DNA from 4 places in the Bradyrhizobium sp. USDA 4516 genome. Region 1 is predicted to be linked to each of the others. Evidence: predicted binding sites of a transcription regulator. Region 1 holds the regulator's gene; each other region holds the start of a gene.
What was found. The regulator LexA, encoded in region 1, represses DNA repair genes until DNA is damaged. The targets are predictions, from matches to a motif close to TGTTCNNNNTGTGTTCNG.

Region 1 (7,177 bases):
CTGCCGCCCGGCAGGGATCGCAAGCGGAATGGCGGAGCAGGGCACGACGCCGGGCGGCAAACGCGGCTACGCGGGGACGTGGCCGCCGCGCACGGCTGCGCCGGTCGGCGGCTTTCTCCCGGTGCGCGCCGGCATCTGGAAGCCTCTCGTCGAGACATTGCGGCAATGGGCGCGCGCCGAGGCCGGCGCTGGCCGCCTGTTGCCCTGGGTGCCGGTGGCGTTCGGCACCGGCATCGCGTTCTATTTCGCGGCCGAGCACGAGCCGGTGCTGTCGGTCGCGGCCACCGTCGCAATCCTGCTCTGCCTGCTGGCGCTGCTGCTGCGGCGGCGCAGCGTGTTTCCCGTCATCGCGCTGCTGGCCGCGGTGGCCGCGGGCTTTGCGACGGCGACCTGGAAGACGGCGCGCGTCGCTCACACGGTGCTGGCGCGGCCGATGTTCTCGGTGGCGCTGACCGGCTTCGTCGAGACGCGCGACATCCGCGAGAAGACCGATCGTTTCGTGCTGCGCGTGGTTTCGATGGAGAGCCCGCGCGACATGACGAAGCTCAATCGGGTCCGGCTCTCGGTGAAGAAGGGCACCGCGCCCGATGTCGGCAGCTTCGTTGAGTTGAAGGCGCGGCTGTTGCCGCCGCTCGGGCCGCAGCGCCCGGGCTCCTATGATTTCGGCCGTGACCTGTATTTCCAGGGCATCGGCGCCTCCGGCTTCGTGATGGGCGCCGTCAAGACCAGGGAGCCGCCTGCGACCGGCGGCTTTGCGCTGCGCTACGCCGCCTTCATGCAGGGCCTGCGCGACGCCATCGACGCGCGGATTCGCACCACGCTCGACGGCGACCAGCGCGCGATCGCGACCGCCTTGCTCACCGGCCGGCGCGACGCGATCTCGACGCCGGTCAACGATGCGATGTTCATCTCGGGACTCGGCCACGTGCTGTCGATCTCCGGCTACCACATGGCCGTGGTCGCCGGCGTCGTGTTTTTCGCGGTGCGCGCGCTGCTCGCGCTGTTTCCGGCGCTGACGGCGGGGCATCCGATCAAGAAATGGGCGGCGGCGGCCGCGCTGGTCGCCGCCGCATTCTATCTTCTGCTGTCGGGCGCCGAGGTTGCGACGCAGCGGTCGTTCTTCATGACCGCCGTGGTGCTGCTCGCCGTGATCGTCGACCGCCGCGCGATCACCTTCCGGACGCTGGCGGTGGCGGCGCTGATCGTGCTCGCGATCGCGCCGGAGGCGCTGGTGCATCCCAGTTTCCAGATGTCGTTTGCGGCAACGCTCGGGCTGGTGGCGCTGGTGCAGATCGGGCTGCCGAACCTGCTGGCGTCGCCCGACCATTCGGCAACTGCGCGGGTTGCGCTGTGGGGCGGCCGCGAGCTCACGATGCTGATGCTGGCCTCGCTGGTGGCGGGGCTGGCGACGACGCCCTATGCCGCGTTCCATTTCCACCGCGTGACGCCCTACGGGCTGCTCGCCAACCTCGCGGCGATGCCGGTGGTCTCGGCGGTCGTGATGCCGGCCGGCCTGCTCGGACTCGTCGCCATGCCATTCGGCTTCGACGGCGTGTTCTGGGCGATCATGGGTCTTGGCATCGACTGGATGATCCTGGTGACGCAATGGGTCGCCGCACTCCCGGGCGCGGTCGGCCGCATGGCGGCGTTCGGCATCGGGCCGCTGATCGCAGCGAGCGCCGGCATCATCCTGCTCGGGCTGCTGCGCACGCCGCTGCGCTGGTCAGGTGCGGTGCTGCTGCTGGTGGCCTCGGTCTGGGCGCTCAGGGTGCCGCAGCCGGACGTGCTGATCTCGGGCGACGGCCGCAATGTCGCGGTGCGTGGCGGTGATGGACGGCTGCATCTGATGCAGAGCGCCAAGGATGCATTTTTGGTCAAGGAGTGGCTGGCGGCGGACGCCGACGCGCGCACCGCCACCGATGCGTCGCTCGGCGAGGGCGTCTCGTGCGATGCCGGCGGCTGCGTGACCCAGGGACCCGGCGGCGCCTTCGTCGCGCTGGCGACCCGGCCGGAGGCGCTGGCGGACGACTGCGAGCGCGCAGCCCTGATCGTGACGGCGCGGCCGGCGCCGCAGGGCTGCGCGGCATCGGTGATCGATGCCGAGCGGCTGCGCCGCCACGGCGCGCTGGTGCTGCGAAGGATCAGGGACGGCTACGCCGTCGATGCGGTCAAGCCCGGCGGGATCGACCGGCCGTGGTCGCCGGCGGTTCCCGGCGACGGCGAGAGCGAAACGACGCTGCGCGCGCCCGCCGCCGCGCCGCGGCCTGCGGTGGATGCGACGCCGGCCGAGACCGATCTGCAGGGTGATGATTAGCCGTGGTCCGGCGAGGGGCCGCTCGGCAGCTCGAACAGGCCGAGATGGTATTCGTCGGAGTCGGGGCCGGCGTCGGGCTTCTTGACGAGGGTGAAGGAAGCCTCGGGAAATTGCTCCCAGACTTTCAGGTCGTCGGCCGTTACCGTCAGCCAACCGAACCGGAACATGTAGCGGCCCGGTTCCGTGACGCGTCCAGCCTTTTGCCATGTGACCTTATCGACCACCGCGCACGTCCTCCGTGCCCGATGATGCGCCAAGGTGCCGGCCGACGCAAATCTCCTTCAGCGCCCCGGAAGCGGGAGTCCGGGGTCGCCCGAAATTGCTTAGGTCATCCGCCGCCGAACAGCTCATTCCGCGGCGACGATGCGCTCAACCCAAAAACAGGGTTGCGAATGCGGAGGGCCGCCGCTCCACAACCTTCGGCTTCTGCTCGACCGGCGGATGCAGCGCCGGCAATTGCAGCACGCTGACGCGCTGTCCCTCGACCAGCTGGGTCACCAGCACATGGCTGCCGTCGGGGAATTCGACCGCGTCATGATGCCGATCAGGCACGTCGGGCTCGACTTCGTTGAACACGCCGACGCGATAGTTCAGCGTCTTGGTCCAGATCCAGCGGCTGTCGTAGCGAACGTTCTCGGCGAAAGCGAGCTCGGTGCCCGGCAGCATGCAGACCGCGACAGTGGGGTCATTCTCCGAAGCAAAGCCGCGGGTCGACGTGCCGCGGAACGTCGTCGTGATCAGCGTCTCTCCGACAATGGCGGGGCGCGATGCCACGGCGTGCAGACTATAGTCACACATCGGATGGCTCCTCATTTCGAGGTAGCGACCCGTGCCTCTCCTTGAGGCATTAGGGCCTCTACCAGAGTGGACGATAGCGAACGAGCGTCTGCTCGTTTCTGGGCGATTGTACGACTGGTCCGAGATCGCTCCGATCACAAACACGCGACGCTGCGCGAGAGGTATCGGAGCGCATCGGGCAGGCCGTACGCTACACTATCATGCAAGGAACGATCCGACGTGTTGCTCGTTCCCGGCCGCCGCAAGTATTTGCAATTCAGTATTTGCGATAAAGGCCGATCAGCTTGCCCTGGATGCGGACCCGGTTCGGCGGCAGGATGCGCACTTCATAGGCGGTGTTGGCCGGCTCGAGCGCGATCGATGCGCCGCGGCGGCGGAAGCGCTTCAGGGTGGCTTCCTCCTCGTCGATCAGCGCCACCACGATGTCGCCGGTATTGGCGACGTCGTTGCGCTGGATCAGCGCCATGTCGCCGTCGAGGATACCGGCATCGACCATCGAGTCGCCGCGCACCTCGAGCGCATAGTGCTCGCCGGCACCGAGCATGTCGGGCGGCACGCTGATGGTGTGGCTGCGGGTCTGCAGCGCCTCGATCGGCGTACCGGCGGCGATCCGGCCCATCACGGGGACCGCGACCGGACGGTTGCCGTCGTCCTCGGCAATCGGCGGCGTGCTGGCGCGCCGGCCGAGGGTGCCTTCGATGACGCTGGGCGTGAAGCCGCGGCGGCCGTTGCCGCCGCCGGCCGAGAGTTCGGGCAGCTTGATGACCTCGATGGCGCGGGCGCGGTTCGGCAGGCGGCGGATGAAACCGCGTTCCTCCAGCGCAGTGATCAGGCGGTGGATACCGGACTTCGAGCGCAGGTCGAGCGCATCCTTCATCTCGTCGAAGGAGGGCGGTACGCCGGCCTCTTTCAGACGTTCATTGATGAAACGCAGTAGTTCGTACTGTTTGCGCGTGAGCATCTCGAGTATTCCCCCGGTTGATAGCGTCGTTCGATTCCGAGACTCTTCTGGTGGGGCCTGCAGGCCGGGCCTGACCTCAGGAGCATGTGCTCGATGCACCTGCTTCCACGCGGCTTCCCGATTGTAGACACCAGTACTCGAAACAAATCATGAACGGACACTATATGTTCGATATGTGTTCCGCAACCACTTAATTTCCGGTGAACGCGTCGGGCAACGCACAATCGGCGGGGCGCGAAAACCCTATTCGGGCAGTGTCAGAATCTCGCATTCGCTGCCCTTGACGGCAGCTGCCGCAAACGGCGGACGCACGAGAAGTGCCCGTGCCGCAGCGAGATTCCCGAGCAGCGACGAGTCCTGCTGCGTCACCGGCGTTGCGATCAGCGTGCCGTCCTCGCGCGCTTCGAGCCGCGCACGCAGATAGTCCTCGCGCTGGTCGTTGGCGGCGAGGTCGCGGCCGAGCAGGGCGCTCGCGCGGCGATGATGAATCACTTTCCGGCCGCTCAGCGCCCGAATCAACGGCACCAGGAACAGGAAGGCGCAGACATAGGACGACACCGGATTGCCGGGCAGACCGATCACCCGCATCGCGCCGAGCCGGCCATGCATCATCGGCTTGCCGGGCCGCATCGCAATCCGCCAGAACGCCATCTCGACGCCCTCGGCTTCCAGCGACCGCTTGACGAGATCGTGGTCGCCGACCGAGGCGCCGCCTGTCGTGATGAGGACATCGGCGCCGGCCTCGCGTGCCCGGCGGATGCCCGCCGTGGTCGCCTCTACCGTGTCGGCGGCAACGCCGAGGTCGAGGGTCTCGGCGCCTTCGGCGCGCGCCAGCGCCCGCAGCGCGTAGCCGTTGGAATAGACGATCTGGCCGGGACCGGGCTGCGAGCCCGGCATCACCAGCTCGTCGCCGGTCGCCAGCACCGCGACCTTCGGGCGGCGGCGCACCGCAAGTTCCGGATAGTTCATGGCGGCCGCCAGCGACAGCGCGCGGTCGGACAGGCGGCTGCCGCCGGCGAGCAGCACCTCGCCCTCACGGAAGTCGACCCCGGCCGGGCGGATGTGCCGCCCGACGCTGGCGGCCTCCGAGATCGTGATGTGGTCGCCGTCGACGGCGGTGTCTTCCTGGATGATCACAGCGTCGGCGCCATTGGGGATCACGCCGCCGGTGAAGATCCGCACCGCCTCGCCGGCGCCGACCGTCCGCTCGAACGGCCGTCCGGCGGCGACTTCGCCGATCACCTTGAGCCGGGCCTTTAGATCGGCCGCATCGGCGGCGCGCACTGCATAGCCGTCCATCGCCGACATCGGCTGCGGCGGCTGGGTGCGGAGCGCCGCGAGGTCGTGCGCAAGCGTGCGGTGGTAGGCGGCATCGAGCGCGACCATCTCCTCCGGCAGCGGTTCGGCGCCGGCGAGGACGGCGGACAGGGCATCGGCAACCGGCATCAGGGCCACGCTCAGAGCTCCTCAATTCCTAAGTTTCAATACCAAGTGCGGTCAAAGCCCTTGCCACGTCATCCGTCGACGTCACGTGGATAGCATGAAGGCCGCGCGCCCGCGCACCTTCGATATTGGCGGCCAGGTCGTCGAAAAACAGGATCTGCGACGCCGGCACGCCGATGGCTTTTACCACATGATCATAGGCCTCGGCGTCGGGTTTGCGGAAGCCGATGCTCGAGGACAGGAAGACGTTGCGGAAATGGCTGAGCAGCTCGGCGTGCGTGACCGAGAAATGCGCGACATGGGCCGGATTGGTGTTGGAGAAGGCGTAGAGCGGCATCCGCTTGGCGGCCGCCGCGAGCAGCGGGGCGATGCCCGGCATCTCGCCGGTGAAGATCGCGTTCCAGCCTTCGAGGAACTGGGCGTCCGTGATGTTGATGCCGAGCGTTTGGCGCAGGCTTTCGAAGAACGCTGTGTCGTCGATCCGGCCGATCTCGTGATGCTTGAAACTGTCGTCGACGACAAAGCGCGTGGCGAGCTCGGCAGGCGCACAGCCGGCATGCTGCGCCCAGCGCGCCATCACCCTGTCAAAGTTGATGTCGAGCACGACGCGGCCGATATCGAACAGCAGCACGTCGACGGAGTTGGGAGTGAATTGCGAGGTCATTGCATGAAACCGTGTACGAGAATGGCGGCCAGGCGGCAATGTCCTCGATTTCAGTGACCGGTGTGTGGATTGTACGTGGCGTTGCATTCATCGCGAGACTGTTCCCGCGCACACCACCGTCGTCCCGGCGAAGGCCGGACCCATAACCACCGCATTTGATCAGGAACGGGATCGTGGCCGCAGCGTCGCGCAACAATTGAGATTTGGGGTAATGGGTCCCGGCCTTCGCCGGGACGACGGCGGGTGTCGTCGCTTGTGCGTCAAACATCCGTATTCTCGCGACATGATCTGTCCGAGCCTTGCTCTTCGTTTCACCCTATATTTTTGCTACGGGGCTTGGCTTGCCGCGTCGGGCAACTCAGTGGCACGCGCGCGCGCTTTCAGGGTACCAAGCGACTTGATGCCTGCCGGCGGCTTGGTGCCCGCCGGCGTCGCTCTCACAGCCTGGACAGTGCCAGGCCGAGGTAACCGATCAGCGCACCGGTGCTGAGAATGATGACGACGAGCGCCTGTTCCGAGCGTGCTTGCAAGGTTTTCCGGGTCACGGCGGGGACGCTCCGTCTTTCGAGATCATGCGGTCCAACGAACAGCATCGATTTCCGTTCCGGTCCTTCCCCTGGGAACCTTCACGACCTGCCGAGTGACGCGACGGACGCGGAACAGGAACGCGGCTCGGCCGCCTATGAGGACGGCGCGATCCCCGGAACGGGGAAGGCGCGGCACATCTCGACGCTGTTCGACCTCAGTCGCTTGACGACCTCTGCATCTCCCTTCGACCGGAGGGACTCCGCAATGAGTTCGGCGATGAGGCGCATTTCGGGCTCGCCCATGCCGCGCGTGGTCGCCGCCGGCGTCCCGAGGCGAATGCCGCTCGGCTTGAGCGGCGGACGCGGATCGTCGGGAATGATCTGCTTGTTTGCGGTGATCCCGACGGCGTCGAGGATGTTCTCGGCCGCGCCGCCGTCCACGCCGACGCTGGCCACCGTATCCACAACCA
Region 2 (7,177 bases), 5.5 Mb from region 1:
CGTGGTCCTCGTTCAGGAAGTTGATGACGAAATGGCGCTCCTCGCGGATGCGCTGATGCGCGCTGGCGTTACGGTTAACGCAGACCAGCACCGAGGGCGGATTGTCCGACAGCGAGCAGGCCGAGGTCACGGTCAGGCCGGTGCGCTGCCCGGTCTCCGAGCCGACCGTCACCAGCGCGACGGCGCCCGCGCAATGGCGCATCGCCTGCTTGAAACTCTGTGCGTCGACCGTCATGCCGCAAACCCTGTCTGAGCATGATCCGCCGGATCATGCTTCGGTAAAAACATTTCGTTCAAGATATGCGAGGCGGGGTGCGAGGCAAGCCCCGCACCCCGCGCAGCTGTCATGCAGCCTTCTCGAACTCGGCTCCGAGATGCTTGAGCCGCGGCATCACCTCGTTCTTGAGCAGGTCCAGCGAGTGCCGCCAGGCTTCCGGCTTGTGCTTGTAGTCGAAGCCGAACACACAGAGGACGCCGAAGCCGCCGACCTCCCGGTAGATCTTCTCGATCCTCTCGGTGACGGTCGCGGGCGAGCCGACGATCCAATTCCGGCGTGCGCAATATTCGACGGTGACGTCGCTGTCGGGCACGTCGGGCGCGTGCTTCAGATAGTCCTTGAAGCCGAAATGGCCGAGCAGCGGCAGGAAGTACTCGCCCATCATCCGGCCCATCATGTCGCCGGTCGACAGCTTCCACGCCTCCTCATCGGTATCCGCCACGAACACCTCGCGCACCAGCCGCCAGTCCTTGCGGCTCGGCTTGCGGCCGGTCTTGGCGGCGCCGGCCTCGACCGAATCCCAGTGGCTGCCGACATAGGCCGGGTTGAGGTTGAGGCTCATCGGGATGAAGCCGCGCTCGCCGGCGAGCTTCAAGGTGTCCGAATTCTTCGACAGGCCGGCGACGCCGATCGGCGGATGCGGCCCCTGCAACGGCTTGATGTGCGGCTTGAGGAAGTCGAACATCGTGTCCGGCTTGCTCACTGTCCAGTACTTGCCCTTGTGCGTCCAGGGTCCCGGCTCGGACCACATCTTCAGGATGATCTCGAGCGCCTCGCGGGTCATGTCGCGGTTCTGGCCCGACATGCCGTCGACATTGAACATCGCCCAGTCGCTGGGCAGGCCCGAGGCCGCGACGCCGAAGTTGAGGCGCCCGTTCGAGAGATGATCGAGCATCGCAACGCGGTTCGCGAGCTCGGCGGGATGATGATACGGCAGCAGGAAGCCGCCGGGCCCGATGCGCAGATTCTTGGTCTGCAGCAGCGCCTGCGCCACCAGTAGGTCGGGCGACGGGTGCGGCTCCCAGGGTGCGGTGTGATGCTCGCCGATCCAGGCTTCCTGGTAGCCGAGCTCGTCGAGCCAGCGCAGCGTCTGCAGGTCCCAGTCGTGGCCCTCCTTCAATCCGCACTCCGGCGGGTGCGAGGGCATAGTGAAGTATCCAAGCTCCATGTGCGTTTCCTTCCTTCGCGTTGGGTTCAGTCGTGCAATGCGTCTTGCCGCGCATTGCATGACGATCAGCAAGCGCTGTGCCAGCGGAGGAAGTCGCAGGGAATGGGTGAGAACGGCCGGATTTCGGCCGGCTGCGCGCCGGTCAGCGGGCTTGGCAAGGCTGGCGGCGTCTCACCGTCGCGAGACGTGTCGCAACCATGAGACGCGCCGGCAAGCATTCCCGCTGGTTGGCTCGGGCTGCCTTCGCACACACGGAAGCAGATACTCTCGCGGAGACTCCCCCTCACCCGAATTCGAGCTTCGCTCGAATTCGACCTCTCCCCGCAAGCGGGGCGAGGTGAAGCGGAGCGCCGGATCAGCCCGCCGCGCGGCGCGGCTGGGCGTTGGTATCGGGCTCGGAGGGTGGAGGAAGCTGCATCAGGATGGTCTGGCCCATCGAGGCGATCTCGATGCCCTCCTCCTGGAAGCGCCGTTTCATGCGGCGGTTGAACTCGCGTTGCACCGCCCAGCGTCCGCTATCGGTGCAGCGGATCTGGCCGACGATGGTCACGACCGAGCCGTCGACCTTGTCGACGCCCCACAATTCGAGGTCGCCTCGAATGAATGCGCGATACGCCGTCTCCTGGCGCATCTGGGCGACGATGTCCTTCAGCACCTCGCCGGCGCGGTCGGTGTCCTCCTTGTAGGACACGTTGACGCTGACCGCGGCATTGCCGGCGCCGCGGCTGGAATTGGTGATCGTCGTCACCGCGCTGAACGGCACGACGTGCACCGAACCGTCGCCGGCGCGCAGCCGCATGGTGCGGATCGAGACGTTCTCGACCACGCCCGAGAGGCCCGACACCGTGACGTTGTCGCCGACCTGCACGGTGTTCTCGATCAGGAGGAACAGCCCGGTGATCAGGTCCTGCACCAGCTTCTGCGAACCGAAGCCGATCGCGATGCCGACGATGCCGGCGCCGGCCAGCAGCGGCGCGACATTGACGCCGATCTCGCTGAGCGCCGTGAGGCCGACCACCGCGACGATCATGCAGAACAGCGCGGTTCGCAGCATCGGCTGAAAGGTGCGCAAGCGCGCGGCGCGGGCGTAATGCCCGTCGCGCGACAGGGTCTCGATCTGCCGATCCATCAGCGCATTGGCGACTTCCCAGATCACGGCCGCGGCCAGCGCGGCAATGCCGATCGTCACCAGCGCCGAGATCAGGCGGCTTCCGATCTGGCCGCCATAGAACCAGACGATGGCATCGACGCCCCAGACCTCGAGCAGCGCGACGAAGCCAATGAAGGCGATCACTGCCGTGACCACCTTGCGCAGCAGCGGCAGATAGCGGTTGGCGCGGGTCTCGAGCCCCGGGAAGCGCTGGATCAGCTCCGGGCTGATGCGAAAGCCGCGATCGATCAGGCTCAGCACCACCATGGTGACGAGGCGGGTGACCAGCAGCACCGCGACGGTGCCGACGAAATACTGCAGCAGCAGCGAGTAGCCGTTGCGGATGTTGAGCGCCCACACTGCCCACAGCGCGAGGTCGAGCGCGATCGCCAGCACATGCCAGAGCGCCGCGAGCCGGTTGCGCGTCCGCGCCGCAAGCCCGGTGCGATCGGCCGGCGCGCGGATGGCGTCGGCGACCTGGCGGCGGCACTGCAGGATGATGACGACGACGAACAGATGCACGACCAGCATCACGAGCCGGATCAGCGCGGCGTAGCCGGCGCGATGCAGCCCGAGCAGCAGCGCGACATTGGCAAAGGCGATGCCCGAGACGCCGACGGCGACGATGCGCCGGGCCCAGATCTCGATATAGGCCGCGGTCTCGGCACGGACGCGGAACAGGCCGAACGGCCCCGCCAGCGCGCGCACCGCGCAAATCAAGACGCGCGAGAACACATAGGCGTTGACGACGGCCAGGATCACGAGCCGCGTGGTCGATTGATCGCCGATCTCGGTGCCGAGCAGCGCGGTGGCGATGCCGCCGAACACGACGACCGGCAGCAATTCGAGCAAAAGGCGCCCAAGCACGAAGGGCAGCCGGACCAGCGACTGCCAGGCCCGCGCCAGGCTGAGCCGGCGCCGCTGCAACTCGGGCGCCGGCGTGACGTCGGCAACCGACGACGGCGGATCGACGATGGCGAGCGTCTGCACCGGCATGCGCGCGGTCTGCGGCAGCCGCGCTTCCAGGAACGCGACCGGCCGCTTGATCAGGCGGAACACCACCCATTCGGCGGCCAGCGCGCAGCCGAACACCAGCGCCAGCTTCCAGGCGATATCGATCAAGAGGCCATAGGCGACCGGATCGTTGGCGGTACGCACGAACCAGTAGTAGAACGCCGGGAAATGCGTCAGCGTGCGCGCGACGTCGGCGACCTCGCGCGACATCTCGCCGACCTGCTCGGACACCATCAGCAACAGCTGTGCGCCGAGGCTGTCGGCGGTGAGCGGGATCGGCGAATGCTGCTCCGGCGCAGGCGCCGGCTGGGCCGCCGCCTGCGGCGAGGCATTGGCGATGGCGCGCAGCGTGTTGATGATCTCGCCGCGCTTCTTGTCGTCCTGCAGCGTGTCGAGCGCACGTTTCGCCTGCTCGGGCGTCAGCGCGTCGCCGGTAGCGGGTTGCGGCGGCGCCGGCTTGGCGGCCGGCTGCGCCAGCGCGGGAGAGACGAACAAGGTGAAGACGAGAAGCAGCGCAAGGCGAAGTTTGTGCGACACGAGGGCCTCATAAAATAACTGCGCGACCGCAAACCCTTGGGAGGAATCTGCTCTCGCGCTCGCGCCATGTCGGATACTCCTTTTCGCCCCGATGGTGTGTCGGAAGTTTGCCGCTGTGACGGCCATCTCTTGGCATTTGCCGCAACACAATCGTCACAGGCGTTGAGCCGCGTTTACACTTCCAGTGCGCGTTCCCGGCCGGCTCACTACACGTCAGGGGTGAGACCGCAGAATCTTTCGCTTGACGCGCAGGAGCCGCCGTGATGTTCTTACTTTGTTCTTTTGTTCCCAATTGCGTTTCGGGGGTTTCATGCACGACGTTTTTGCCGAGAACGGTCCGGTCAGGCTCTTCATCCATGATGACGACGAGACACCGATAGAATTCATGCGCAACCTGCTGCGCACGGTATTCGGCAAGTCCCGGAAAGAGGCTGTTGCCGTCACCGCGCGAATCGAGGCCCAGAACGGATTCGCATGCGGCCCCTATCCCGCGACGGTGGCCAAGGCACTGCTGGAGTCCGCCCAACAGCTGATCCGCAACAACGGGCATCCATTGCTGATCACCGCATCGGCCGCCGACGCGGCCCGGCCGTGCGATCTCTGTGGCGCGCTGGAGCCCGTCACCGACGTGTTTCTCATCCGCCGGACAGTCTGCCTGTGCGGCAACTGCCTGATCGCCGCGCGGGCAAGCTCGGAAAATCTACCGAGCGAGGAGTTCAGATATGCCTTCATGGCGCTCGATTGGCATTTTGCCGGGACGCCGCGCAATCAGATCATGACCCGGTCGCGACAATTTCCCGGTCACATGCGAGCGGACGTTCAGATCGCGATCGACAGGTTGTTCGATGTGCCGATCCATTTCTTCGGCATTCATGAGCAACACCGCTATGAGACCCTCGCGATTGCCTCGCTGATGGAGAACAGCCGCAACGCGCCGCCGATCGCGCCGCCGCAGTATCACGACGTCGACGTTGGCGAGCCTGAGTCGGTGAAATGCCTGACCAATGGCTTGTGGCTATGCCAAACCGGAGAGCTGCGCTACGCGGTGCTGCTCAGCTACCATCGTGATTATCAGACCGAGCCGGGCTTGCGGATCGAGCTCGCGGTGCCCGCAGGCGTCGCCGGAAACGCCTTGGTGCAGCGGACCTTTGCCGAGCTGGAAGCGGCCGTGTACGCGGCACGATCCTATCGCGGCAAGATCCTGTCGCTCGAGGATGCCGCCGACTATCGCGGCCGCGCCCGCGGCGTGACCGTGCATCGCCTGCCGACGGTCGCGCGCGATGACGTGATCCTGCCGGACCGGACGCTGCGGCTGCTCGACCGCAACGTGCTCGACTTCGTCGAAAGCCGCGATCTGTTGCGCAAGCTCGGGCAGTCGACCCGCAAGGGCATCCTGCTCTACGGCCCGCCCGGCACCGGCAAGACCCACACCATTCGCTATCTCGCCACCAACCTGCCGGATCACACCACGCTGATCATCACCGCCGAGCAGGTCGGCCTGCTCGGCGCCTATATGAGCCTCGCGCGGCTGCTGCAGCCGACCATGGTCGTGATCGAGGATGTCGACCTGATCGCGCGCGACCGCGAGGACATGGGCGGACCGTGCGAGGAATCGCTGCTCAACAAGCTGCTCAACGAGATGGACGGCCTGAAGGAGGACTGCGACATCCTGTTCGTGCTGACCACCAACCGGCCCGAGGAGCTGGAAGGCGCGCTGGCCGGCCGGCCCGGCCGCATCGACCAGGCCATCGAGGTGCCGGTGCCCGACGAGACCGGGCGCGGCAAGCTGATCCGACTGTACGGCAAGGGCCTGCCGCTCGAACCGCCCGTGGTTGACGCAGCGGTGCAGCGCACCGCCGGGGTCAGCGCCGCATTCATCAAGGAGCTGATGCGCCGCATCGCTCAGGCCAGCATCGCCCGCGGGGGAGGCCAGGATGTCACTGCTGACGACATCGACGCAGCGCTGAACGAGATGCTGTTCGACGGCGGCCGGCTCAACGTGAAGCTGCTCGGCGGCGCGCAGGGGATGAGTGCGGGGTGATGGCCGGTCAACGCGCTAAACGTGCCGGCAACAGCAACTCGCGCTCTCCGCCGGCGAGCCGCGCGAGTTCGTCCGACACGCGCGCCAGCGCGCGATCCCAGGCCTGCGGTCTGTCCTGGCGGAACAGCCGCATGGTCGGATACCAGGGCGTGTCGGCGCGATCGCGCAGCCAGCGCCAGTCGAGCGCATAGGGACACAGCATCCAGACCGGGCGGCCGAGCGCGCCGGCGAGATGCGCCACCGAGGTGTCGACGGCGATGACGAGATCGAGCGCGCAGACGGCCGCCGCGGTGTCGGCGAAATCGCCGAGCGTCGGCGCGAGGTCGATGATGTCGGCGCCAAGGCCCCGCAGCACCGGAGCATCGTCCGGCCGCGGCTCCTTCTGCAGGCTGTACAGCTGCACGCCCGATGTGACCAGCCGCGGCAGCACGGCGTCCGCCGGCAGCGAGCGCTGGCGGTCACCCTTGTGCCTGGGATTGCCGGCCCAGACCACGCCGACCTTCAGCGCGGTCACGCCGGCGAGCGCCTCGCGCCAGCGCGCGAGCTTGACGACATCCGCCCGCAGATAGGATATCGCTGCAGGAATGGTCTCGACGGTGGTGCGGAAGATCCGCGGCAGGCTCAGCAGCGGCAGTTGCAGATCGAACGGCGGCAGCGGCTCGCCGCGCGCGAACACCGCAACATCGGGCAGCATCGGCCGCAGCAGCGCGACCAGCCCCGGCTGCACCTGCAGAATGATCCGACCGCCCCTCCCCTCCAGCATCGGCACATAGCGGACGAAATTGATGGCGTCGCCGAGTCCATATTCGGCAAACAGCAGCAGCGTGCGTCCAGCGAGCGGCTCGCCCTGCCATTCCGGCTCGTCGAACACGGGATCGCCGTCGCTGAGCATCCTGGTCTTGCGGCGCCACTGATACTCCTCAAAGCCCTCCTCGAACTCGCCGTTCATCAGGAGGAAATGCGCGTGATTGTAGTGCGCGAGCGGCTGCT
Region 3 (7,177 bases), 4.4 Mb from region 1:
TGACGGCGCGGACGGCGATGCTGTTCGCGCTTGCTGTCGCCCTCGCCGCCTTCAGCGGCCTGCGCGCCCTCGGCGGGCTTGCCCTGGTGACGGCCGCGGTTGCGATCGTGGCCGCGATGATGCGGACGGCGCTCGTCTCCGCGGCCGCCGGGACGCCAGACTTCGACCAGCTGCGGCTCGGCCGGCGTCTCCGCGGCGGCGGCTTCAGCCGGTGCTGCCTCGGCACTCGCGGTCTCCGCGGCCGCCTCAGTGGCGGTCTCGGAGGGTGTCTCTGCAGTGGCTTCCACGGCAGGCGCGGGCTCGGATACTTCCGAAGCGGGCGCCTCAGCAGCGGGCTCTTCGGCGACCGCGGCGGGCTCCGCGGCGACTTCTGCCACGGGCTCGGGCTTGGTCTCGACGACGACCGGCGTCGCCTCGCTGGACACCACCTCGGCAAAGCCGACATCGGGCAGCAGCGCGGCTGACGGTGCGGGATCGCCGGACACCGGCTTATCCGTGGCGGCCTCCGGCGCTTCGGCCACAACCTCGGCGGTGGCACCAACCGGCGCATCCACGGCGGCCTCAGAGGTCGCCTCGACCGGCGGCGTCTCGGCGGCGACCGTCTCGGTGGTCTCGGCCACGGCCTCCGTGGTCTCGGCCACGGCCTCCGTGGTCTCGGCCGGCGCGGCCTCGACGGGCTTCGGCGGCAGCGGCGGACGGCGGTCCATGCGGTAGCCGAGCGCGCGCAGGATCGAGGCAAAATCCTCGCCTGCGGAGCCGGTCAGCGAGGTCATCGCCTGCGTCACGACAAAGCCGCGGCCGTCGAACGCACCCGCAGGCTTCTCGCCCGGCGAGGTCTCGCGCCAGGCCAAAGCGGGGCGGATCAGGTCGGCGAGCCGCTCCAGGATGTCGACGCGCACCGCGCGCTCGCCGCACTGGCGATAGCCGAGCACGCGATAGGCATCGCGCGGCAGCGCCTTGTCGACCGGGAACGAGGTGCGGCCGCTCGAGGCGAGATGCTGCACATTCGACAGCGCCGCCATGTCGGCATTGCTCTGCTTCTCGGCCCACAGCAGCGAGGCCAGCGAGCGCGCCGCGGGCTTCAAGAGCTGCGGGAAATAGATGTGGTAGGCGCCGAACCGCACGCCGTATTTGCGCAGGGCCGCGCGCGAGGGCTGGTCGAGATCCTTCATCTCGGCCGCGATCTTCGCGCGCTCGAGCACGCCGAGCGCCTCGACCAGCTGGAAGGCGATGCCGCGGGCGATGCCCTGCAGGTCCTCGGCCTTGGACAGTTCGAACAGCGGCCCGAGCAGCTTTTCGATATGCGTCTTGAGCCAGAGGTCGAGCCGGGTCTGCACCGCTTCGCGCGAGGCGCCGGTCAGCCGCTCGTCGGAGATGATGCGCAGCCGCGGATGCAGCGCGTCCTCGGCGGCCACCAGCTTGGCGACCGCATCGCCGGTCCAGCGGATGGTGCCGTCGGAGGTCAGCACGAACTGCTCGTCGGGGGCGGCGCCCAGCTTCTCGGCGCGCGCATCGATCTCGCGCGCCAGCACCTGCTGGGCGGCGGCTTGCAGCGCCTTGGCATCGCTGCCGGCCTCGGCCGCATCAGGTGCGAAGGTGAAACCATCGAGCCGGCCGATCACGTGGCCTTCCACGATCACTTCACCGGTCTTGCCAATTTCCGTATTCAAAACTGAGTTCTCCCGCAGGCGGCGCATCAATACACTGGTCCGCCTGTCAACGAAACGCTCCGTGAGCCGTTCATGCAGCGCATCGGATAATTTATTTTCGAGCTCGCGCGTGATCCCCTGCCAGTGGTCCGGGTCGTAGAGCCAGTCCGGCCGGTTGGCAACAAAGGTCCAGGTCCTGATCTGCGCGATCCGGCCCGATAGCGTGTCGATATCGCCGTCGGTCCGGTTGGCCTGGTCGACCTGGGCGGCAAACCATGCGTCAGGGATACGCCCCTTTTGCATCAGGAAGCCATACAGCGTGGTCACGAGTTCGGCATGGGCGGCCGGCGACAGCTTCCGGTAGTCCGGAACCTGGCAGGCCTCCCACAGCCGCTCCACCGCGGCCGCCCCATGCGCGAGATTGCGCACCTCGGCGTCGCGCGCAACATGCTCGAGCACGCGCAGGTCCTCGGCCACCGGGGCCCGCGTCAGTGCCTCATGATTGGGCGACAGCGCCAGCGACACCTGCAACGCGCCGAGCGAGGCGAAGTCCAACTTCGCGTTGCGCCATTGCAGCACCTTGACGGCATCGAAGGTGTGGTTCTGCAGCGCGTTGACGAGCTCCGGCTCGAACGGCGCGCAGCGGCCGGTGGTGCCGAAGGTGCCGTTGCGCGTCGCGCGGCCGGCGCGGCCCGCGATCTGCGCGAATTCGGCCGGCGTCAGGCGGCGGAACTGGTAGCCGTCATACTTGCGGTCGGAAGCGAAGGCGACGTGATCGACGTCGAGATTGAGCCCCATGCCGACCGCGTCGGTGGCGACGAGATAATCGACGTCGCCGTTCTGGAACATCGCGACCTGGGCATTGCGCGTGCGTGGTGAGAGCGAGCCCAGCACCACGGCCGCGCCGCCATGCTGGCGGCGGATCAATTCGGCGATCGCGTAGACTTCGTCGGCGGAGAACGCGACGATTGCCGTTCTGCGCGGCTGCCGCGTGATCTTGCGGTCGCCGGCGAATTCGAGCTGCGACAGCCGCGGCCGCGTGATGATCGAGGCACCCGGCAACAGCCGCTCGATCATCGGCCGCATGGTCGCCGCGCCCAGCAGCAGCGTCTCGTCGCGGCCGCGGCGATTGAGGATGCGATCGGTGAACACATGCCCACGCTCGAGATCGGCTGCGATCTGGATCTCGTCGACTGCGAGGAACGAGACATCGAGATCGCGCGGCATCGCTTCCACGGTCGAGACCCAGAAGCGCGGCGCCTTCGGCTTGATCTTCTCCTCGCCGGTGACCAGCGCGACGTTGTCGACGCCGGCGCGATCGACGATCTTGTTGTAGACCTCGCGCGCCAAGAGCCGCAGCGGCAGCCCGATCAGGCCCGACGAATGCGCCAGCATGCGCTCGATGGCCAGATGCGTCTTGCCGGTGTTGGTCGGCCCGAGCACCGCGGTGACGCCTGCACCGGGCACGCGGTCATTTCCGAACGAAGTTGAGAAAGCCATATTTTGCAGGTGTTTCTTTTGATCGATGCGCCGCTGTTAGCCGTCATTGCGAGCCAACGGGTCGCGCGAATGCGCGCCCGATGACAGGCTCCGCTGAAGCAATCCATTCGGACCGCTTGCCGCGATAGTGGATTGCTTCGTCGCTTCGCTCCTCGCAATGACGCTGAAATCCGGAAACTGATCGATCATCGACACCATCTGCGGCGAAATCTGTCTCACAATGCGACGCTTTCCGCGTCCCCCTTAAGCTCTGGAACGACTCTAGAACGAATCGCGGCCGAATCGCTGACTCGATTCCGGGCTCGAAACGTTCACCGCAACATCTCGGGCAGGCTGACGGCGGCGGCACTAGATCAAGTTTGAAGGGGCTCCACAAGCACAGGATATGCGGACTGAATTCCTTAAGTTCCAGGGTGGCCGAGTCGAATCAGAAGCGGACAAGAGTCAACTGGATTCCGGTGACGTTTGTTGCTGGTCCGCGCCTACCTCTGTCTGTCATTCCGGGGCGCGCGTAGCGCGAACCCGGAATCTCGAGATTCCGGGTTCGATGCTGCCGCATCGCCCCGGAATGACGGTGCGACTTACTGCGTCTTCGCCACGCGCGGCGGCGCGGCTGTGGTGACGAACGAGGTGGCTTCCAGCATGGCCTGGCCGAGCGGGGTCGGGATCGTCATGCGGAACGGCACCAGGAGGCGGGTGCCGGCGATCGGCACGAAGGCGATCTCGATGTTGCGCTGGGCGGCGAGGTATTTGATGACCGGGCGATCCGGGATGTAGCCCGAGATCGGCACGAAATAGAGCGCGCAGACCAGCGCCGGGCCGTGATAGCCGCGCTCGGCCTTGACGATCTCGACCCGCTTGAAATCGAGCTTGAGGTCGTAACGCATGCGGCCGTCAAAGATGCCGGCGCCGCTGCGGCAAATATCCGGGCTCATCAATTCGGCATTGCCGGGCGCGCGCAGGAACGAGCCGGTCATCGGATCGAACACGTTCTTCCTCTGCGCGTCGGTCACCGGCAGGCGGTCGGGATCGACCGGCGGCTCCGGCTCGATCGCGGATTCCTTGATGCCGCCATTGGCCAGCACCATCCGGATCGTCTCCGACTTCTTCGAGGTGGTGGTGGTCGCGGTGTAGGAGGTGGCGGCCAGCGCGCCGTTGACGACGCGGCCCTGCGAGGCGCCCGCGCCGGAGCCGCCGGAAAACGCTTTCAGAAGGCCCGCGGTGCCGCCCTGGGCCGAGGCAGAGAAGCTGTCGTCGCCGATTTCGATGGTCCAGCTGCCCTTGCCGACCGGGATACCGGCCAGGGTCGCCTCATACCGGGCGTCGAGCCGCCCCTGCGCGCTGGCGCGCTCGGCGCAGAACAGCAGCAATGCGCCCGCGCACAGGCCGAGCAGCCGGCCGAGCGGGGGCAAAATGGCAATGGCGGTGGTCACTTAACCTACCTGACGGTCCTGCTATCGGCGCTCTATCCATTGTCCATTTCGGCGTTCAATTCGGCCGGACAACAAGGCGCATCTTGTATGGAACCTAGACTTGCAGCCGAATACGCCCTTTATATGGTTGCCATATCCGCCGTTAAGTGGCTGGAAGACCTTATGAACCGGCAATTCCGGTGCCCCGCATGCGGCGATATAATCTTGACGCTCGGGTATTCTCCCCCTATACACCCGCGGTTCCTGGAAAATGGACGCGAATTCAAAACCCCCGCGCGGGCCGTGTGATTGCACGCCTGGCAGAGAGGCGGGGATGCAATAAGGATTTTGTAAGATGTCCCGGCGCTGCGAACTGACGGCCAAGGGCCCCCAGACGGGCCACAAGGTGAGCCACTCGAACATCAAGACCAAGCGGCGCTTCCTGCCGAACCTGGCCAACATCACCTTCATCTCCGAAGCGCTCGGCCGCAACGTGCGCCTGCGCGTCTCGACCAATGCGCTGAAGAGCGTCGACCACAATGGCGGCCTCGACGCCTATCTGCTCAAGGCCAAGGCCGACGTGCTCTCGCCCCGCGCCCTCGACCTGAAGCGCGCGATCGAGAAGAAGGTCGGCAAGCCGGCGCTGGTGAAGAAGGCGAGCTGAGCGAGACGCGAGAGCGGAATTCGCGGAGAGAGTTTTGAACGGCCGGGTCGGATGACCCGGCCGTCTTGTTTTTTAGATGGTAGGCTGAACGACTGTAACCAGCGACCGCTCAAAATCAGAGAAGTCGGTCAGTTGATTGACGTCAACGGCTCTCAAGTCCTGCAGCGCTCTATCAAGGTCATATTGATCGAGGTAGGGGATCAGCTTTCGCGCAATCTGATTGGGAATTCCGTACTCGTCTAAGGCAGCTATCGGTGCGGGCAAGAATAGATGCTCTGTAGCCTCGGCATAAACGGTATAGTCCGGGGAAGACAGCTCAAGACGATCTGCGACCTCGGACACGATACGATGAAGAACCATAAGATCGCGTGGGAACTGAAACGTAGCGATGTTACGGACGATTTTGAGCGCATTGTCGATTCGATCTGACACTGACTGGCCAGGCAGCACGCCAACCGCAATCTCTCGAAGATAACCAGACAAGCCCCGCGACATCCCCAACGCATTAAGATGCCAAGCAAGCCCTTTGCCTGACTTGATATCAAGGTCCTTCAGTCTCGGTCCGGAGAGGTCTGCGACTATTAAATCGCAAACGGCTACTAATTGATCCCGCTGCGGGAACCCCCTCCAGAGCAGAAGCGCGTCACCTTGAACGAGTCTATCGTGGACGGCCCGCGCGATCCTGTTTTGCGTGTCCGGCAAGACCGAACCATTCGCCCGCAAAGTATCCGCAGACAAGAAACTACTTTCGATCGCATCGTTTACGCGCTCCCTTGAGCGCTCTGAGAGTTCGCTCTCATCCAACTGCAACAATAGCGAGAGCGGTGTGTCTTCGTTTTGTCCTCCTATCGGGTACTCAACAATAACATCTTCATTCTCTGGCGGCCTTTCGAGCATAAAGACCTTTCCCACGAAGTACGTCCCCATTCGACCGGCGCGCCCCTGAATGTTCTTGTAAGTGAAAAAATCAAGGACGTTCCTATTTCGTCGACGGTCATAGACAATAACGTTCTTGGCTACTGTATTGACGCCCTCAATAAGTGTCGAAGTACAGATGAGGACTCTGATTGAACCGTCATTGAACATTCGCACCATGTGCTGTTGAAGGGCCCGCGGAATTCCTCCGTGATGCAGTCCGACGCCGTGTCGAAGCGCCTCTGCAGCTAAGATGTACACGTTCGTTTTGTCTGAGACTGCCACTTGAGAAGGGTGAGTGATCAAGTGGCAACGGCTCCTGAATTTTTGTGCGATCCGCCTTCGAGTTTCATCTATCAGCGCCAGCGTCGGAAGCACGATCACGATCTTCCGGAACTTATCGAGCGCAATCATTGCGTCGATCAAGAGGCTTTTCCCGACGCTCGTCGAAGCGCTAAGCACGACGTTTGAACCGGACCGCAACTGGTAGTAGATTCTCGCTTGAAGACTGTGAAAGACCGCATCCAATCCATCCGGACGATGCAGTTCGTACGCTAGAAGGTCCTCCGTTTCGGTGGATTCTATAATAGGCGAGAGATAAGGATAAAATCGCGTGCAGTAACGCTTCGCCGATCATTTCGAGGACAAACGACGCAGCTACATGATCTTGATACTTAAATCCAATTCGTGCGGCGACGCCGCCGGCGTCTGAAATGTCGTCCACAATTCACCCTGTACGCAGTTCAACGAACTCAGGTCCCAAACGACTTCTGCAATCAAGCGTTGAAAACGATTCTCCGCAAGAATTTAGTCGAATGCCCTGGGCAGCTTCTTCGCGCGCAGAAGATAAAATTCATCAAATATTTTCAATGCGATACAGCCCCACCCAGTCAATTCAAGGAAAATGCTCCTACTCATTGGCTCCAAATCGCGAGTACAAGCAACGCGTGCCTCCCCCGCTGAGGGACGTATCGCGATCGTGACGGACTGGGTGCGGGATGCGGTGGACGCGGGAGGCGCGCGAGACGAGCGCGCCG
Region 4 (7,177 bases), 6.7 Mb from region 1:
AATGACGATGTGGCTCGATGGGGCACTCTCAAATTTAGTGCGGGGCGCCCTTGCAGACGCCCCGCGACGCGACACTACCATGACTCAAGAACTCTGACTCAGGCGACGCTGTCGGCGACGCGGGACTAAACAACCGACTGACGTCACATTGACCCGGCAAAGTAAAAATCGACTTAATTGGAAATCTTCATGCAAAAGATTGCAGCATCTTTTGCGCGGCACGTCGCGATGCCACCGGCGTTGTGCTGCAACATCAGCGCGTTCGGCGAAAAAATTTGCGGATCATCAAACCGGCACGATTCGCGCGGTAAATTTGCGCTCATTGGCAACCGTTTGCACCGCAAGGGATGCGCCTCTTCCGGACTAGGCAATTATTGCCGGGCAGGATATTGATTAACAGAATGGAAATTTTAAGTTGGAGTGTCCCGCGTCGGGTCGCCGACTGGAATGAAGGGAAACCACCATGCGCTATGATGATTTCCGCCGCAGCGACGACATCGAAGATCGTCGCGATGAAGGCGGGATGGGCGGAGGGGGCGGTGGCGGCTTCGGCGTTCCGATGGGTGGTGGCGGGCTCGGCATCGGCACCATCATCGTGCTCGGCTTGCTCGGCTATGCCTTCGGCATCGACCCGCGCATCCTGATCGGCGGCGCCGAGATTCTCACCGGCGGCGGCCAGGCGCCGACCTACCAGACCGACCGGCAGTCGTCAGGCGGTCAGGCCAAGCGCGGCGCCCCGACCGACGAGATGGGCAGCATGATCGCCGGCATCCTGGGTGAGATCGACGATCGCTGGAGCGAGATCTTCAAGGCCAGCGGGCAGACCTACACCGGTCCGAAGATCGTGCTGTTCCGCAATGCCACGAATGGCGGCCGCTGCGGCATGGCGCAGTCGGCGATGGGACCGTTCTACTGCCCGCCGGACAAGACCATCTTCCTCGACACCGGCTTCTTCCGCGAGGTCGAAACGCGCTTCCGCGGCTGCTCGGGCAACGCCTGCAAGTTCACCGCGGCCTATATCATCGCGCATGAGGCCGGCCATCACATCCAGAACCTGCTCGGCATCATTCCGCGCGTGAATCGGCTGCAGCAGCAGGCCGGCAGCAAGGCCGAGGCCAACGCGCTGCAGGTCAAGGTCGAGCTGCAGGCCGATTGCCTTTCCGGCGTCTGGGTCAACCGCGAGGAGAAGAAGCGGCCGGGCTTCCTCGAGGCCGGCGACATCGACGCCGCGCTGACCACCGCGAACGCGATCGGCGACGACACGCTGCAGCGGCAGGCGACGGGCAGGGTGGTGCCTGATTCCTTCACCCACGGCTCCGCCGCGCAGCGCAAGGAGTGGTTCATGAGGGGCTACCAGCAGGGCACCGTGCAGGCCTGCAACACGTTCGGCGGTAGCTTGTAGCCGTGTGCCGGTAGCGTCATCCCCGGATGAGCGCGAACGCGCTCACTCGGGATATGTTCGCCTGTTGGCGAGCCCCGAAGGATGACGGAGCCCGTGGCCCATCCTGAGGTGCTCGCCCAGTGATGCAAGTGCACCGCGAGGCGAGCACCTCAGGATGTCGTCAGCGGGATGGAAAGAGGTGCAAATGTCCTCACTCGACGAATCCAAATCATTCATCCCGCTCAATATCGCGGTACTGACGATTTCCGACACCCGCTCGCTGGCGGATGACAAGTCGGGCACCACGCTGGCCGACCGTCTCACCGCGGCCGGCCACAAGCTCGCGGCGCGCGAGATCGTCACCGACGATGTCGAGGCGATCAGAGCCGTGATCCGGCGCTGGATCGCCGATCCCGCTGTCGATGCCGTCATCACCACCGGCGGCACCGGCTTCACCGGCCGCGACGTGACGCCGGAGGCGGTCGAGCCATTGTTCGAGAAGCGGATGGACGGCTTTTCGATCGTCTTCCACATGCTGAGCCACGCCAAGATCGGGGCGTCGACTGTCCAGAGCCGCGCCACCGCTGGCGTTGCGGGCGCGACCTTCATCTTCTGCCTGCCCGGCTCGCCCGGCGCCTGCCGCGACGGCTGGGACGGCATTTTGGCGGCGCAACTCGACTACCGCACGCGCCCCTGCAATTTCGTCGAGATCATGCCGCGGCTGGATGAACATCTGCGCCGCCCGAAGGCGAAAGGCGCGAGCGCTTAGCCTCCCTCATTCCGGGGCGTGCGAAGCGCGAACCCGGAATCCAGAGATTGTGGCGCGAGATGCCGGGTTCGATGCTGCGCATCGCCCCGGAATGACGCCGGAGGGTAAAGAGCCCTACAACTCCAGCTCCCAGGTCTCGCCGACTAGGTCGACGCCAAAGCTGTGGTGCTTTTCTTCCTTGACCCGCTCGAAGCCGGCACGGGCGTAGATGCCGCGCGCGGCGACCAGGATGCTCTGGGTCCACAGCGTCATCTTCTTGTAACCCTTCTCGCGCGCGGCGCGGATGCATTGCTCGACCAGTGCGCGGCCGACGCCGAGCCCGCGCGCCTTTTCTTCCACCAGCAGCAGGCGCAGCTTGGCGACCCCGTCGCCGCCGTCGACCAGGAAGACCGAGCCGACCGGCTCGCCGTCGACCTCCGCGATCCAGCAATGCTCGCGCGCCGGATCGAACGATCGCAGAAACTGCGCGCAGATCTCGGCCACCAACGCCTCGTAGCTAATGTCCCAGCCATACTCCTCCGCGTAGGCTTGTCCCTGCCGCGAGACGACCCAACCCATGTCGCCGACGCGATGGCTGCGCAGCAGGAAGCCGACCGGTTTCTCGGCCGGCGGCTCCAGCGATTGCTCGATCGTGCCCATGGCGCGCACCACCGCGGCGCGACGGTCGCCGTCCATCTGCTTCAATAGCGTCCCGACCTCGCTGCGCGAGCGGCAGTCGAGATCGGCGGCAGCAGTGCGGCCCTTGGCGGTGAGGGCCACCTCGTTGACGCGCTTGTCGGCCTTCGATGGCTTCCGCGTCACGATCTGGCGCCTTTGCAGCGCCGCCAGCGTGCGGCTGACGAAGCCGGCATCGAGGTCGAGATCGCGCACCAGATCGGTTGCGGTGCAATTTTCGCGGTGCGCGAGCTCGTAGATGATCCGCGCTTCCTGCAGCGTGAATGGTGAGTGCAACAGCTTCGGCTCGATGATGCCGAGCTTGCGGGTATAGAACCGGCTGAAGCCGCGGACCGCGGCGACCTGGCTCTCGAGCGTGGTGTCATGGAAGTTTGATTTCATCAAGCATATTATTTGACGGAATCAAATAATCCGCAAGCGCTTTGTTCAGGCCACCATGATCCGGCTCCGCAGCATGGTGCGGGAGGAACGGCCGAGCCGGCGCAGCAGGCGCGCCTCGGAGCGGCGGGCATCGGGCCGGTAGCCGCCGATCCGCTCGTAATGCTCGCGCGCGATCAAAAGGCCCTGTTCGGCCGAGGGCCCGGTGATCATCCGGGCAACGAATTTGAGGCCGTCGCGCAGGCCCGGGTCGGTGTAGGGTGCGCGGGCGTAGCGGAAGATGCCGGCGCGGTCCTTGCCGCTGGCCGCCACCATCTGGATGAACTGGGTGGTTTCCTCGATCCAGCCGGCATCGAGCACGGCGCCCGGATGCAGGAACATCAGCCAGGGCGACCGCGCCTGCCGCGCGCCTGCCGCAAGCGCGGCGGCGCGCGTGCCCTCGAAGCGCAGGAAGCGGCAGCCGGCGACGTCGGCGACGCGCTCCATCACATCGCTGTGGCTGCGGTCGACCAGCAGCACTTCGCGGATGACGCCCGCGGCCGCGCCCGGCACCAGCGCCGCCAAGGTTGCGACCGCGGTGCGCTCGACGCCGTCGGTTGGAATGATCACGCTCAGCATGATTTTGAGGCTTCGATGGCTCAAACGGTGGAGAAACTCCGGCCGTGTTATCACCTTGTCATATTCAAAGCAGCCTGTTCGCCTGCAGAATTTTGTAGCAAGGTTCTGTGGAATTTCTCCGTTCATGTTCTTGATTTGTTCTCGTGCTGTGTTAGCTTCAAAGCATGAGCCGAGCATCCTCTCATGCCCTCAAGCACCCGCCGGTAACGGCGCCCTCCGATAACCCGGCGGGTGCACCTTCCCCTTTTCCCGAGCTTGCGGTCGCGATCGAGCGCGAGCGGCGGCGCGGCCGCGGCGCGCAGTCCAACGCCAGCGGCCGCTACGAGGCAGAGGCGCGCGTTGCCTTCGACGACGGCTGGCAGAGCCTCGAGGACCTGCCGCCATTTGCGACCAGCGTGGCGCTCGACACCTCGCGCAAGGTGATCACCCGCAACGACTCGCCCGACATCGGCTTCGACCGTTCGATCAATCCCTATCGTGGCTGTGAGCATGGCTGCGTCTATTGCTTCGCGCGGCCGACCCACGCCTATCTCGGCCTGTCGCCGGGGCTGGACTTCGAATCGAAGCTGTTCGCCAAGCCGGACGCACCCGCGCTGCTCGAGAAGGAGCTGGCGGCACCGGACTACGAGGCGCGGATGATCGCGATCGGCACCAACACCGATCCCTATCAGCCGATCGAGCGCGACCGGAAGATCATGCGCGGCATCCTCGAGGTGCTGGAGCGCGCCGGCCATCCGGTCGGCATCGTCACCAAGTCGGCGCTGGTCACCCGCGACATCGACATCCTGGCACGTATGGCCAAGCGCAATCTCGCCAAGGTCGCGCTCTCGGTGACGACGCTCGACCCGAAACTCGCCCGCACCATGGAGCCGCGCGCCTCGACCCCGCCGAAGCGGCTCGAGGCGATCAAGCGGCTCACGGATGCCGGCATCCCGACCACGGTGATGGTCGCACCCGTGATCCCGGCGCTGAACGATTCCGAGATCGAGCGCATCCTCGATGCCGCCGCACATGCCGGCGCCAGGGAGGCGAGCTATGTGCTGCTGCGGCTGCCGCTCGAGGTGCGCGATCTGTTCCGCGAATGGCTGATGGCCAACTATCCCGATCGCTACCGTCACGTCTTCACGCTGATCCGCGACATGCGCGGTGGCCGCGACTACGACTCGCAATGGGGCACGCGGATGAAGGGCACCGGCCCGATGGCCTGGATGATCGGCCGCCGCTTCGAGATCGCCTGCGAAAAGCTCGGCCTCAACAAGCGGCGGACCAAGCTGACCACCGATCACTTCGCCAAGCCGAAGCGCAGCGGGCAACAGCTGAGCTTGTTTTAGGTGCCAGCAAGTGATGATCGTCATTGCGAGGAGCGAAGCGACGAAGCAATCCATGCATCCGAATATGTGGAACAATGGATTGCGTCGCTTCGCTCGCAACGACGGGAAAGGTAAACATGAGTAACGCCCCGACCGCACGCTTCACCGTCCTCACGCTGGGCGTCAGCGACATGCGCGCCAGCATCGGCTTTTATGAATCGCTCGGCTTCTCCAGGAAGATGCGCGCGACCGGCGAGGAGGTCGCCTTCTTTGAGACCGGCGGCACCGTGCTCGGCCTGTTCCCGTGGCATCTGCTCGCTGCCGATGCCGGGCTGCCGGATCAGCCACGGCCTTCAGCGTTCCGCGGCGTCGCGATCGCCTGGAACTGCAACGACGACGCCGAGGTCGATCGTGTGATGGCGTTCGCGCTGTCGAAAGGCGCCAGGCTGCTGAAACCCGCGCAGCCGACCAGCTATGGCGGCTATTGCGGTTATTTCGGCGATCCCGACGGCCACGCCTGGGAAGTGGTGCGCGCGCCGGGCTTTGAGGTTCGCGACGACCGCCGGGTGTCAATCCCCGATTAGAGCGCCGATCCCGATGAGGGTGGCGGATTGAATAACGGGGAAGGGCGCCAGGTTCCCGGTTGCGCCGCGGGCCGGGCTTGACCACGATCCCCGCATGATTCGGGACAAGTCCAATCGCACGTCAAAGACCGCGTCGAAGAAGAAGCCGGCCGAGCCGGCCAAGCCGGACAAGCGCGTCATCGTGGTGACGCGGCCGAGCTTTCGGCGCGAGCGCGCGCTGATCAAGCGCGGCGTCTGGCCGGTCGCCGGCTGCGACGAGGCCGGGCGCGGGCCGCTGGCGGGCCCGGTGGTCGCAGCCGCCGTGGTGCTGGACCCAAATCGGATACCCAAGGGCCTCGATGATTCGAAGCGGCTGACCGTCGAGCGCCGCGAGGAACTGTTCGAGGAAATCTGCGCGACAGCAGCGTTCTCGGTCGCGGTGGCGTCACGGGCGCGGATCGACCGCGACAACATCCTGCGCGCCTCGCTGTGGGCGCTGGCGCGCGCGGTGCATGCGCTGCCGGAAATGCCGAAGCATGTCTTCGTCGACGGCCGCGACAAGCTCGCCACGCCCTGCGACTGCGACGCCGTGATCGGCGGCGACGGCATCGTGGCCTCGATCGCGGCGGCCTCGATCATCGCCAAGGTGACGCGCGACCGCCTGATGTGCGCGCTGGCGCTGGATTGCCCCGGCTACGGCTTCGAGCAGCACAAGGGCTATGCCGTCCCCGAGCACCTCGAGGCGCTCGACCGGCTCGGCCCCAGCAGCCATCACCGTAGCTTCTTCGCTCCCGTCGTCGCGGCGCGGCTGAAGCATTTCCCGGTCCCGGCGGAGCCCGACCTGTTCACGGTGGACGCCGAAAGCGAAGCCGCGGCATCCGAAGCGGCGTAAAGCGCGGCGGCGCCGCACTCTCGGTGTCATCGCCCGGCTCGCCGCCTCCGCTAAAGCTTCGGCGCGCCAGGGGGCCCTGGCCTCGTCGAAGCCTTGGCGAAGACGGGACCGGGCGATCCAGTATTCCAGAGACCGTCGTGCTCAAGCCTGGCCGCCGCGGCGTACTGGATGACCGCCTTCGCGGGGCATGACAGCGATGTTTGACTTTGCACCGTGGACACATCCAGCCCGGTTGCCTCCATCGCCGCCGCCGTTTATCAAAAAACCTCGGGATCAGATGGCGCCGCTTGATACGGGTGGCTGGGGCATTTCAGGCGTTTCATGCGGTTTACCTCCCTGGTTGTCGAACTGATCCGCGCCCGGCCGCGCCTCGTGGTCTGGATCGTGGTGCTGGCGCAGGCCGCGATCTGGCTGTTCCTGCCGGCCATCTTCTACGGCAGTCCGCCCGGCAACCTCGCCACCATCCTCGCCTTCGGCCGCGAATATCAGGTCGGCACCGACATGGGGCCGCCGCTCGCGTTCTGGCTCGCCGACATCGCCTTCCGCGCCGTCGGGAATCACGTGTTCGGCGTCTATCTCCTGGCGCAGGTC

Region 2: the regulator LexA is predicted to act here: its motif matches at 4,411-4,428, upstream of ACVI1L_RS10535 (ATP-dependent Clp protease adaptor ClpS).
Region 3: the regulator LexA is predicted to act here: its motif matches at 3,401-3,418, upstream of ACVI1L_RS15625 (helicase-related protein).
Region 4: the regulator LexA is predicted to act here: its motif matches at 3,947-3,964, upstream of ACVI1L_RS04935 (PA0069 family radical SAM protein).

The regions. Positions count from the first base shown of each region.
Region 1 is NZ_JBSRXT010000001.1:7,759,331-7,766,507, reverse strand. Features, by position in the region: gene ACVI1L_RS35795 (ComEC/Rec2 family competence protein) at 29-2,314, shown strand; gene ACVI1L_RS35790 (hypothetical protein) at 2,311-2,538, opposite strand; gene ACVI1L_RS35785 (hypothetical protein) at 2,684-3,112, opposite strand; gene lexA (transcriptional repressor LexA) at 3,369-4,073, opposite strand; gene ACVI1L_RS35775 (molybdopterin molybdotransferase MoeA) at 4,317-5,528, opposite strand; gene ACVI1L_RS35770 (HAD family hydrolase) at 5,548-6,180, opposite strand; gene ACVI1L_RS35765 (hypothetical protein) at 6,618-6,773, opposite strand; gene ACVI1L_RS35760 (serine hydroxymethyltransferase) at 6,861-7,177, opposite strand, start outside.
Region 2 is NZ_JBSRXT010000001.1:2,264,338-2,271,514, forward strand. Features, by position in the region: gene ACVI1L_RS10520 (flavin reductase family protein) at 1-235, opposite strand, end outside; gene ACVI1L_RS10525 (LLM class flavin-dependent oxidoreductase) at 345-1,445, opposite strand; gene ACVI1L_RS10530 (mechanosensitive ion channel family protein) at 1,801-4,146, opposite strand; gene ACVI1L_RS10535 (ATP-dependent Clp protease adaptor ClpS) at 4,457-6,187, shown strand; gene ACVI1L_RS10540 (tetratricopeptide repeat protein) at 6,195-7,177, opposite strand, start outside.
Region 3 is NZ_JBSRXT010000001.1:3,395,330-3,402,506, reverse strand. Features, by position in the region: gene ACVI1L_RS15625 (helicase-related protein) at 1-3,149, opposite strand, end outside; gene ACVI1L_RS15620 (DUF3108 domain-containing protein) at 3,731-4,561, opposite strand; gene rpmB (50S ribosomal protein L28) at 4,917-5,225, shown strand; gene ACVI1L_RS15610 (helicase-related protein) at 5,298-6,566, opposite strand.
Region 4 is NZ_JBSRXT010000001.1:1,041,257-1,048,433, reverse strand. Features, by position in the region: gene ACVI1L_RS04965 (site-specific DNA-methyltransferase) at 1-81, opposite strand, end outside; gene ACVI1L_RS04960 (hypothetical protein) at 190-393, shown strand; gene ypfJ (KPN_02809 family neutral zinc metallopeptidase) at 464-1,402, shown strand; gene moaB (molybdenum cofactor biosynthesis protein B) at 1,587-2,150, shown strand; gene ACVI1L_RS04945 (bifunctional helix-turn-helix transcriptional regulator/GNAT family N-acetyltransferase) at 2,265-3,206, opposite strand; gene ACVI1L_RS04940 (glycosyltransferase family protein) at 3,252-3,821, opposite strand; gene ACVI1L_RS04935 (PA0069 family radical SAM protein) at 3,986-5,152, shown strand; gene ACVI1L_RS04930 (VOC family protein) at 5,269-5,715, shown strand; gene ACVI1L_RS04925 (ribonuclease HII) at 5,810-6,586, shown strand; gene ACVI1L_RS04920 (glycosyltransferase family 39 protein) at 6,908-7,177, shown strand, end outside.